One region of the Psychrobacillus sp. FSL K6-2836 genome, then DNA from elsewhere that is predicted to be linked to it. Evidence: a T-box and tRNA genes for the amino acid it is inferred to sense, from the RefSeq annotation. Region 1 holds a T-box; the other holds one or more tRNA genes.
What was found. The T-box of region 1 lies ahead of pheS (phenylalanine--tRNA ligase subunit alpha). A T-box ahead of a tRNA ligase gene usually reads a tRNA of that ligase, here a tRNA-Phe.
Positions count from the first base shown of each region.

Region 1 (5,706 bases):
AATAAGGATAATACTATAGTCAATGTCCATGTCCAAAAGCTTAAACCCATCAAACCCCTCCTTAATTTCTCTCTTCCCTGTGCGCCATACAATTCAAACACTATTCTGAATATATTTTATAATTCCATAAAAAAGAGCAACACCTAAAATCGGCGCTGCTCAACTTTTACCTATTATCCTCTTAACTCCGCTCCCGCTTGTTCTGCAAGTGCTTTTAAAACTTTGTTATGTGCATTTACTACTTCTTCGTCTGTAAGGGTACGCTCTGGGTCAAAGTATGTTAGGGAGAATGCAACCGACTTTTTACCTGGTTCCATTTTTTCTCCTTCATATAGATCGAATAGATGTACACCTTTTAATAATCTACCACCAGATAAGTGGATAATCGCTTGAAGTTCCCCGGTTGCTTTTTCACTATCTACAACTAAGGCAATATCACGTGTAATAGAAGGGAATTTAGATACTGGTGCATAATACAATGCTTCTACTGATTTATTTAGCACTTTTGCTAAATCCATTTCCAACACATACGTTTCTTTTAAATCACGATCTTTTTGCTCAGATGGGTGTAATTGAGCGATTAACCCGATTTTTTCTCCAGACAATTTGATAGAAGCTGTGCGTCCAGGATGTAAACCATCTACTACTGCACGTTCAAATGTAAGCTCACTTGTATGTCCGAGAAGCTCCATTAATCCTTCCACAATTCCTTTTAATACAAAGAAATCAACTGCTTTTTTCTCACCTTGCCAGCTATGGTCTAACCATTTACCAGAGATTACTGCTGCTAGATGTTCTTGTTCATGAGGTAATCCAGAATCAGTTTCACCTAAGAAAACAGAGCCTACTTCATACAGTGCTACCGTATCTGCTTGACGGGCTGTATTATAGGTAACAGCTTCCAGTAAATGCGGGATTAAACTTTGGCGAAGTATGCTTCGTTCTTCACTCATCGGCATTAACAATTCTGTTACCGTGGCTGTTTCTAACGCAAATTTTTGAGACATTTCTTTAGAAGTTAATGAATACGTAATTGCTTGGTATAATCCTGCACCTTCTAAGTAGGCACGTACTTGACGACGTTTTGCCTGATAAGATGTTAGACCGCCTGGCTTGGATTCCTCCACTGGTAGTGTCATTGGAATTTCATCATAGCCATACATACGTGCAATTTCTTCAATTATATCTTCTTCAATTTTAATATCTTGGCGACGAGTCGGTGCTTTAATATATAAGAGACCGTTTGCAGCTTGATAGTCAAATTTTAATCTAGATAAAATAGATGTCATATCCTCTAAAGAAATTTTCATCCCTAAACGATTGTTGATAAAGTCTGGAGATACAATCACTTCTGCAGGAGTTTTGTCTAGCTCATCAACAATTACAGATCCCGCTAACACTTCTCCTCCTGCAAGCTCTGCAAGAAGACTTGCTGCACGCTCTGCTGCAAGAATTACACGATTTGGGTCTACCCCTTTTTCAAAACGTGCACTAGCATCACTGCGTAAATTATGATCTTTCGATGTTTGACGAACAGAGCCACTTGCAAAGTATGCTGACTCGATTACAACGGTCGTAGTTCCATCGTGAACTTCCGAATTTGCTCCACCCATGACACCCGCAATTGCAACTGGCTCATTGCCATTTGTAATAACTAAGTGATTTGATTTCAAAGTACGTTCTTGATCATCAAGGGTAACAATTTTTTCTCCTTCACTCGCAAGACGAACAACAATTTCTTTTGTTTCTAGCCGGTCATAGTCAAATGCATGAAGTGGTTGACCATATTCCATTAGTACGTAGTTCGTTATGTCAACTACATTATTATGTGGACGTACTCCAGCTGCCATTAAACGATTCTGTAACCAAAGTGGTGATTCTTTTACTTGAATATTTTTCACAACTTTAGCAATATACATTGGATTTTCTTCGATTGCATCTACTTTCAGATTTAAGTAATCCGATGCTTTTTCATTACTTTCAGAATAGCTTGCTTCTGGATATTTCATATCCTCAGATAAAATAGCTCCAACTTCATAAGCTACGCCAAGCATACTTAATGCATCCGAACGGTTAGGTGTCAAACCAAGCTCTAAAACAACATCATCTAAACCTAGCAATGGAAGAACACTTTCTCCAGGAACTGCTTTTTCCGGAAGAACATAAATCCCATCTGCATATGCTTTAGAAACAAGGCGTCCTTCAATCCCTAATTCTTGAAGAGAACAAATCATACCATTCGATTCTTCCCCGCGAAGCTTCGCTTTTTTTATCTTCATACCGCCTGGAAGTACTGCTCCTGGACGAGCAACGATTACTTTTTGCCCTGCATCTACATTTGGTGCCCCACAAATAATTTGTGTAGTTTCTTCCCCAACATCTACCTGACAAATATTCAGTTTATCTGCTTCTGGGTGCTTCACTTTTTCTTTCACATAACCAACGACAACATTTGTCATTCCTTGAGAACGATCAATCACAGCATCTACTTCGATACCTGAGCGTGTGATCTTTTCTCCTAAATCTTTTGGATCTAATCCTTGTGTATTTACATATTCTGATAACCATTTCGTCGAAACTAACATATCATATTCCTCCTTACACTTCTGTTCGGTGGAATTGCGTTAAGAAACGCACATCATTCGTATAGAAATGACGAATATCTTCCACTCCATATTTCAACATTGCAATACGCTCTGGACCCATACCAAATGCAAAGCCAGAAAGCTTTTTAGAATCATACCCAGCCATTTCTAAAACGTTTGGATGAACCATACCAGCGCCTAAAATTTCAATCCACCCTGTTTTCTTACAAACATTACAGCCATCGCCACCACATTTGAAGCAAGAAATATCCATTTCCACAGAAGGCTCCGTGAATGGGAAAAAGCTTGGACGTAGACGAATTTCACGATCGTCCCCGAACATTTTCTTTGCAAATATCGAAAGAGTACCTTTAAGATCGCTCATGCGAATATTTTCACCAATTACCAGTCCTTCAATTTGTGTAAATTGATGTGAATGAGTCGCGTCATCATTATCACGACGATACACTTTACCTGGACAAATAATTTTAATCGGTTGACCTTCTTTTGCTTCCATCGTACGTGCTTGAACTGGAGACGTATGTGTACGTAAAAGAATATCTTCCGAAATATAGAAAGAATCCTGCATATCACGAGCTGGATGACCTTTTGGTAAATTCAACGCTTCGAAATTGTAATAGTCTTTCTCCACTTCTGGACCTTCCGCTATTTCATAGCCCATACTTATAAATAAATCTTCAATCTCCTCTACTACTCGAGTAAGTGGGTGATGGTTTCCGGTCTTCACTGGACGACCCGGTAATGTTACATCAATCGATTCTTTTTCTAGTTGTTCATTAATAGCCTGTTCTTGAAGTAAAGTCATACGTGCTTCCAATACAGTAGTTACTTCTTCACGTACTACATTTACTAGTGCACCCATTTTCGGACGTTCTTCTGCGGGAAGTTTGCCCATTCCTTTTAGTAGATCCGTAATCGGACCTTTTTTTCCTAAGTAGGCAACACGTACGTCATTTAGTTCTTTGACTGTGCCTGAAGCCGCAATTTTTTGTAATACTTCTTCTTTTAACTGTTGAAGTTGTGCTTCCATGTGTAATACTCTCTCCTTTTCATTCAAATTCGCCTTGGATTTGCGTCCAGATTTTGTATCCAGCTTGCCTCGATAAACTCCTTTACAAAATCTGTGACATCCGTCGGAGGTTGTTTAATTTAAATTAGCATGTTTTTGGCTGATTAATATTAAACAATAAAAAATCCCCGCCCCTATAAAAGGGACGAGGACTAATTTCGCGGTACCACCCTGATTATTGCACAAAAATAAGTGCAATCACTCAATTCGACTAACGGCTCTACACCGGCACACCTTTACAGCAATTGCTGGTCCCGGTGGCAGCTAACGGGGTGAACTTCTATATGCATTCTCCATTTACACTTTCAGTCAAGGTGTAAAATCCCTCTATTTCGAATGATCATATATACTTTTCCCGATTACAGCTTTTATCTATCAAATTATATCCATTATACGGACTTTTACATTTTTCTTCAAGTCTGATTTATTCAGAAATATATAAAAATAATAGTACTACTACATTTGCGCACAACTACAAAGTGGTATTTCAGTTCCAGGCGGACGCTTTCCACTCCAATCAATAAACAATTAACAATTAGATAACATGGTCTAAAATTATTTTAATGTAAGTCCATATAACAGAATTCCCGTAGCTACTGCAACGTTTAATGATTCTGCTTGTCCTAATAAAGGAACAATAATATTTTGGTCAGTTTGCCCGAGAAGTTCGGTATTAATACCGCTTCCTTCATTTCCGACGATTAACGCAAATGATTCTTCTTTTTTCACTTCATTAAAAGGTGTAGAATTTTCAAACGCTGTACCATAAACTGTTACTTTTCGTTCTTTCAATTTCTCTACCCAATCAGAGAGATCTCCTTTAATGATTGGCAAATGAAAGTGAGATCCCTGTGCGGAACGCAAAGTTTTCGAATTATAGGCATCTGCAGATCCTTTTCCAAGAATAACAGCATCAATTCCCGCTGCATCTGCAGTACGAATCATTGTGCCGATATTTCCCGGATCCTGCACAGCATCTACTAATAATAGACGATTCCAGTTAACATATTCTTCTTCATTCACAGTTTGTTGCTTGCAATGCGCAAATATTCCTTGCGTATGCTCGGTTTCAGCTAGCTCTTTTTTTATCAAGTCATTTATTTCTACAACTTCTATATTCTCAATCTCCCAATTGCCTGGAACTTCTGCTGTATCACTTATCATGATGGTGAGTACATTTTCTTTTTGCTTTATAGCTTCTTCTACTAAATGATACCCTTCCATAATGAATTCGCCTGTTTTGTCGCGTTCTTTTCTAACACTTAATAGTTTTTTCCAATGCTTTACTAAAGAATTTTGAGGAGATTCAATACGTTTCATATATATGTGACCGCCTTTTTTATATAAGTGTAACAAAATCATGTATAGCTGGCGAGAGTTTGGGGAAGATAATTACGAGGAGTGATGAAAATGGATTTTCAAATTAGAGAAGCTATTACCGCTAATATGAAAGGTCATACGGCAACAGACATTCGAGGTGTAGTAGAAGACGCTATTCAAAGAGGCGAAGAACATTTACTACCTGGGCTAGGTGTGTTTTTCGAAAAATGGTGGAACATGACAGACGAATCGAACAAGCAATCTGTATTAAACGAATTGGCAACTGCGTTCGCTAAATGATACAATCCCGTGAAGAAATTGAACTCTTCGCGGGATTTTTCAATTTTTAATAATACATTTTGGAGACATTCATTATATTATTATATCCATTAAATACATAATATACGTTTACCTTTTTAAAATAACTGCTTATAATTGTGTTATTGGAATTATTTTAAAATTCCGATATACATTTCATAATATTAAAGAGGCGAATAATATGAGTATATCCATTGATAATATTGTACTAGAATTAAAGAAGCTATTAACAGATGAACAAGTTTCGGTCAATCTAACTGTGAGAGAATTACATAGCAAAGACGAGTCGTATCATGAGGCAAGTCTTCCGGACATAGTTGTTTTTCCAAAAAATACGGATGAAGTTAGTCAAATTATGAAGTTAGCTAACAATTACCAAATCCCAGTTGTCCC
Region 1 is NZ_JBBOOM010000001.1:3,798,305-3,804,010, reverse strand. It holds gene MKY37_RS18400 (sodium:solute symporter family protein) at 1-50, opposite strand, end outside; gene pheT (phenylalanine--tRNA ligase subunit beta) at 174-2,585, opposite strand; gene pheS (phenylalanine--tRNA ligase subunit alpha) at 2,599-3,636, opposite strand; T-box leader at 3,814-4,047, opposite strand; gene MKY37_RS18385 (TrmH family RNA methyltransferase) at 4,231-4,995, opposite strand; gene sspI (small acid-soluble spore protein SspI) at 5,086-5,295, shown strand; gene MKY37_RS18375 (FAD-binding oxidoreductase) at 5,495-5,706, shown strand, end outside.

Region 2 (5,706 bases), 560 kb from region 1:
TGATGATGGCGAAGAGGTCACACCCGTTCCCTTACCGAACACGGAAGTTAAGCTCTTCAGCGCCGATGGTAGTTGGGGGTCTCCCCCTGTGAGAGTAGGACGTCGCTAGGCTGTATTATTCCGAAGTAGCTCAGTGGTAGAGCAATCGACTGTTAATCGATTGGTCGTAGGTTCGAGTCCTACCTTCGGAGCCATTTAAGGAGAGCTGTCCGAGTGGCCGAAGGAGCACGATTGGAAATCGTGTAGGCGGGTTAAACTGTCTCAAGGGTTCAAATCCCTTGCTCTCCGCCAGATAAGTTTTCCACATAAAAGAATGGCCCCTTGGTCAAGCGGTTAAGACACCGCCCTTTCACGGCGGTAACACGGGTTCGAATCCCGTAGGGGTCACCATTATTTCAATCAATTTGACGCAGAGATGCGAAGCTTATCTTATGTAAATTAGGAGAAGCGAGTAGATTCAGGAAACAATTGAGAGAATGAGGGAGCGTATTTATATACGTGACTGATTGAACGAATGAAATTGACGCAGAGATGCGAAGCTTATCGTAATTTTACCCAGGAGGATTAGCTCAGCTGGGAGAGCATCTGCCTTACAAGCAGAGGGTCGGCGGTTCGAGCCCGTCATCCTCCACCATTTCTTTAAGAAATAAATTAGTAAGTATTCTATTGTCGCGGGGTGGAGCAGTGGTAGCTCGTCGGGCTCATAACCCGAAGGTCGCAGGTTCAAATCCTGTCCCCGCAACCAAATGGTCCCGTGGTGTAGCGGTTAACATGCCTGCCTGTCACGCAGGAGATCGCCGGTTCGATCCCGGTCGGGACCGCCATTTATTATTTAAGGTTTAGGATAAGCAAGCAGGTCGAGGAAGCAATCGAGCGAAAGAAGGAACGTATTAAAATACGTGACTGACAGAGTGAGTGAAGCTGACAAAGAGATGCGCCGCTTAGCGTAAATCGAAGAAGGCTCAGTAGCTCAGTCGGTAGAGCAAAGGACTGAAAATCCTTGTGTCGGCGGTTCGATTCCGTCCTGAGCCACCATATTTAAACGCCGGAATAGCTCAATTGGTAGAGCAACTGACTTGTAATCAGTAGGTTGAGGGTTCAAGTCCTTTTTCCGGCACCACTATAGTGGTGGGGTAGCGAAGTGGCTAAACGCGGCGGACTGTAAATCCGCTCCTTCGGGTTCGGCGGTTCGAATCCGTCCCCCACCACCAGTTTTTAATAGGGGCATAGTTTAACGGTAGAATAGAGGTCTCCAAAACCTTTGATGTGGGTTCGATTCCTACTGCCCCTGCCAAATGTATAAGTTAACTTTGAATAATGGCGGTTGTGGCGAAGTGGTTAACGCACCGGATTGTGATTCCGGCATTCGTGGGTTCAATTCCCATCAGTCGCCCCATATTCCTATTGAGTTAGCTCTTTTTTTATTTATTTATGGCGGTTGTGGCGAAGTGGTTAACGCACCGGATTGTGATTCCGGCATTCGTGGGTTCAATTCCCATCAGTCGCCCCATTGGGGTATAGCCAAGCGGTAAGGCAATGGATTTTGATTCCATCATGCCCTGGTTCGAATCCAGGTACCCCAGTTTTTTTGCGGAAGTAGTTCAGTGGTAGAACACCACCTTGCCAAGGTGGGGGTCGCGAGTTCGAACCTCGTCTTCCGCTCCAATTACTTTTTCGGCGGCATAGCCAAGTGGTAAGGCACAGGTCTGCAACACCTTTATCACCGGTTCAAATCCGGTTGCCGCCTCCAATTTTTTAAAAAACTGCCTAGTATTTTATTTTTGCCGGTGTGGCGGAATTGGCAGACGCGCGGGACTCAAAATCCCGTATCCTCTGGATGTGTCGGTTCGACCCCGACCACCGGTATCATTAGAAACAAACACGTTTTAATAAAAACACTCACAAAGTTGTTTAATCAACATTTGTGAGTGTTTTTTTGTAATCCAACTTTTACTGTATTAGTAGAGCTCAATCACGCATCTCTTGTCCATCCATATTACTTGATTGAGACCCCCATGGCTAAAACTGCAAACTAAACACCTTTGGTATCCAATAGTATTCTTGCTACCAAAGGTGAAATCATTTCGCTGAAGTGCAAGGTGAAAATCTCACATTACTTATCCAAAGAGAGTACATCTCACTATTATTCTATATTTGAAGAAGTAAGCTTTCTTGTTGGGAAAATTTGTAATGTGTAAAACTTCGATGCATGTTACGCATAACCATCTACAAAGTACGTGATTATTTCTAAATCGTCTTCGGTTAAGTTACGTCCAAAATGAGAGGACATTTCTGCTTCAATTGCCTCTATTTTCCCTTTATGCTTATTCGTTAATTCAGCGCTTGTCTTCAATAATGAAACAAAGGAAGCAAACTCATCCTTTGTCAAAGGTGCTGGATGATGAGATAAGAAGTAGATTTCTGCATCATAATCTTTAATCTTCCCCAGAAGGCTATACATTTTTTCAATGGTATAATGCCACTTTTCTGCGTACATATTTGCATAGAGGCAATCACCAAGAAATAGCGTTTTTTCCTCCGGTATATAAATGAGATTCGAATCAGATGAATGATCTCCACCAACATGTTCAATGATACAGGTAACCCCACCGATATTTAGTTTTAATCGCTTTTCAAAAATGATAGTGGGATTTGGTATGATAACCTCTCGCACACTTCCAAGCTCTAGCTTTATCGCGTCTGCACAAAACGGAATTTCAATCCCTGTTTCGACACGTCCATCCAACTCCTTGTCTTCCCATGATAACTCTTGTAGTTCTTTTACTTTGTCGTAGGTCATGAAATTGGCAATTGAAGGCATATCCATTTCACTTAAGCCAAATACATGATCCCAATGCCAATGTGTGAGAACCAGAATATCTCCGGTGACATGATAAGAAGCTAATTGCTCTTTAAAATATTTAGCGTGATTAGAAGAATTCCCAGCATCAATCAATAATGTCTGATTGTCCCCTACAATAGCAGCTAATATCGGTCGATCTGTTTTTTGATATGGAGGCAGATAAAAGAGCCGATCGGAAAGTTTTTCTAATGTTTGCATGAATTCGTACTCCTTTAAAAATGTTGTAACGTTCATTATATACTACTATTTATAGAAGTGACAAAACAATGCTAGAAGTGTCTTCAAATTCATCTTTCTCTTTCGCTGTTATCAAAGAAGAGTATCTATTAACGGTATATAAAAAAACACTCACAAAATTGTTAAGTCAACATTTGTGAGTGTTTTTTTGTATTCTAGTTTTTATTAAAACATTCCATTCTTATTAGGAGAATCCTCAGGTATCAGCTGACCTACATCCCACATTTCAACGATTTGGTTATCTTTGAAACGAAAGATATGTACTACAGCTGCTCCAAGATCATCTGGATTTTGTTTTATGTGTGAATAAACCGTAACCATATCTTTTTCTTGAATCGCAAATTTTACTTCAAATCTTTTATTAGGGTTTTTGGCAGCATTTTCTTCCATTGCTATCATTAGAGATTTGGCATCACCTGGGAAAAATGGGTTATGATGAAGAAATCCAGGACCTACGTATTTCTGGTAAACTTCTCGAACATTGCCAAATGCTACATTCTGAAGAAAAGAAATTGATTTCTCTTTAAGGGAGAGGGGCTTCGACTGTTGGTCAATGGTCAATTTATTCATCCTTTCATAACGAGAGTTTTAACTTTGGAGAGAAGTTTAAGTTACTGTAACTTGTATGTCAATCTTCATTACTTGATAAAGATAATACTTTAAAATTATCTTTATCAAGTAAAGTCTACATGGCTGTATGATATACTTTAGAAAATATTTTAGGAGGCTATTTGTCTTGAGCATTAATTTTGAAGTGAAAAGAACTACCAAAGTAACTAAGCAGCAAGTGTATAATGGTTTACTTGATCTAGAGGCTGCTAATCACTGGATGCAAGGGCTTGTAGGTATTGAGCGATTGGATGATGGACCAATGAGAGTAGGGAGCCAGTGGAAGGAATCTAGAAAAATGTTTGGACAAGTGGCTACGGAACATTTTGAGGTTGCTGAACTAAATGAGTTGTATAAAATTGTTCTTCGCTGTGATGGAACGAAAGGTACAACTGGTAAAGGAGAATATATTTTTACATATATGGTTACTTCATCTGATAACCTTACAGAGATTACGTTGAACGGAGAAATAAAAGGGCTCACCAGCATAACTAAATTTTTTGGTAAAATGATGGCGGGTACCTTTAAGAAAGCATCTGCAAAGGATTTGGATGGATTGATTGCATACTTAGAAAAATGATTCAACAGGACCGATTAACAATGTTTATAAAGCTACTTAGTTATAAAATCAGTTAACAGTCATATGGATATTCTCCAAATAGAGTTTATGTGAAAATATTAAGCTAGTTGTCATTTAACAAATTGATTTAATTTTCAATCTTTATTACAATAAGATAGAAAGTATACTTGCTTATTAAATGAGATAACTAGGAGGAGAATTATGGGGAGATTAGTTCATTTCGAAATTCATGTGGATGACATGGACCGTGCAAAGAAGTTTTATGGAGAAATATTTGGGTGGACATTTCAGGACTGGACTGATTTTGCGGGAATGCCTTATTTTGGGGCTATTACTGGTGATGCAAGTCAACCTGGTATAGATGGAGCTTTAATGAAACGTCAAACACCTCCTCCAGAACAAAACCAGCCTATGAATGGATTTTCTTGTACATTGGGTGTGGAAGATTACGATTCAACAGAAGCAAAAATCCTTGAGTATGGTGGAAAAGTAGCAATGCCAAAGTATGCTCTTCCTGGAATGGCTTGGCAGGGATATTATGTTGATACTGAAGGTAATGTTTTTGGTATTCATCAGCCTGATGAGAACGCGAAGTAGAATCTATTAAAGGAACGTTACAAATGACGTTTGAGATTATTGTAATCTCGGGCGTCTTTTTTAAATTGGATGAAAGAAGGCTTATATAGCAGTTATTATTAGAAAAACTAGGGAAGGAGATAGACCATGGAAAATAGTACAAGAACAATTACAGAGGTTGATAAATTTATCCGAGGTTTACCTAATGATATTCAAAGCATTGCTGAGGCATTAAGAAAAATAATTCTAGACGCATCTCCCGCTCTTGTGGAAGAATATAAATGGTCGATGCCTAACTATTCATGTAAAGGATTAGTTTGCTATCTGCAAACAGCCAAAAAACATGTTAATTTAGGTTTTCAAAAAGGAAATGAACTGATAGAAAAAGATATAAATAATTTATTGCAGGGGTCAGGTAAAACAATGAGACATATTAGAATTACAAAAATAGATGAAATCCAATCAGATGTTTTTACGTCTCTTATTCAAGAGGCAATTGCTTTAAATGAAGGAGAATATAATGTCCAATCTAAGTGAAATATCAACTGTTAATGTAGGAATGCTTATTAGAAAGCCTGTAGCTGAGGTATTTGAAGCTTTTGTTAATCCCGAAATTACAACAAAATTTTGGTTTACTAAAAGCAATGGAAGATTAGAAAAGGGAAAACAAATTCGTTGGGATTGGGAGATGTACGGTGTTTCTGCGGAGCTTGACGTGAAGGAAATTGAACAAAACAAGCGAATTCTTATACAATTTGATGATGACACAAATGTTGAATGGCTTTTTACTCCAAGGGAATCAGAAGGAACATTCATTGAGATTAAAAATTATGGTTTTAAG
Region 2 is NZ_JBBOOM010000001.1:3,241,665-3,247,370, forward strand. It holds rRNA gene rrf (5S ribosomal RNA) at 1-111, shown strand, start outside; tRNA gene MKY37_RS15460 (tRNA-Asn) at 120-194, shown strand; tRNA gene MKY37_RS15465 (tRNA-Ser) at 200-291, shown strand; tRNA gene MKY37_RS15470 (tRNA-Glu) at 316-390, shown strand; tRNA gene MKY37_RS15475 (tRNA-Val) at 559-634, shown strand; tRNA gene MKY37_RS15480 (tRNA-Met) at 671-745, shown strand; tRNA gene MKY37_RS15485 (tRNA-Asp) at 749-824, shown strand; tRNA gene MKY37_RS15490 (tRNA-Phe) at 960-1,035, shown strand; tRNA gene MKY37_RS15495 (tRNA-Thr) at 1,045-1,120, shown strand; tRNA gene MKY37_RS15500 (tRNA-Tyr) at 1,128-1,211, shown strand; tRNA gene MKY37_RS15505 (tRNA-Trp) at 1,221-1,294, shown strand; tRNA gene MKY37_RS15510 (tRNA-His) at 1,321-1,396, shown strand; tRNA gene MKY37_RS15515 (tRNA-His) at 1,435-1,510, shown strand; tRNA gene MKY37_RS15520 (tRNA-Gln) at 1,512-1,583, shown strand; tRNA gene MKY37_RS15525 (tRNA-Gly) at 1,591-1,665, shown strand; tRNA gene MKY37_RS15530 (tRNA-Cys) at 1,677-1,750, shown strand; tRNA gene MKY37_RS15535 (tRNA-Leu) at 1,784-1,866, shown strand; gene MKY37_RS15540 (MBL fold metallo-hydrolase) at 2,213-3,061, opposite strand; gene MKY37_RS15545 (nuclear transport factor 2 family protein) at 3,266-3,670, opposite strand; gene MKY37_RS15550 (SRPBCC family protein) at 3,837-4,289, shown strand; gene MKY37_RS15555 (VOC family protein) at 4,491-4,886, shown strand; gene MKY37_RS15560 (DUF1801 domain-containing protein) at 5,013-5,402, shown strand; gene MKY37_RS15565 (SRPBCC family protein) at 5,386-5,706, shown strand, end outside.
Region 2: it encodes a tRNA-Phe, which carries the amino acid that the T-box ahead of pheS (phenylalanine--tRNA ligase subunit alpha) is inferred to sense. The anticodon was not compared.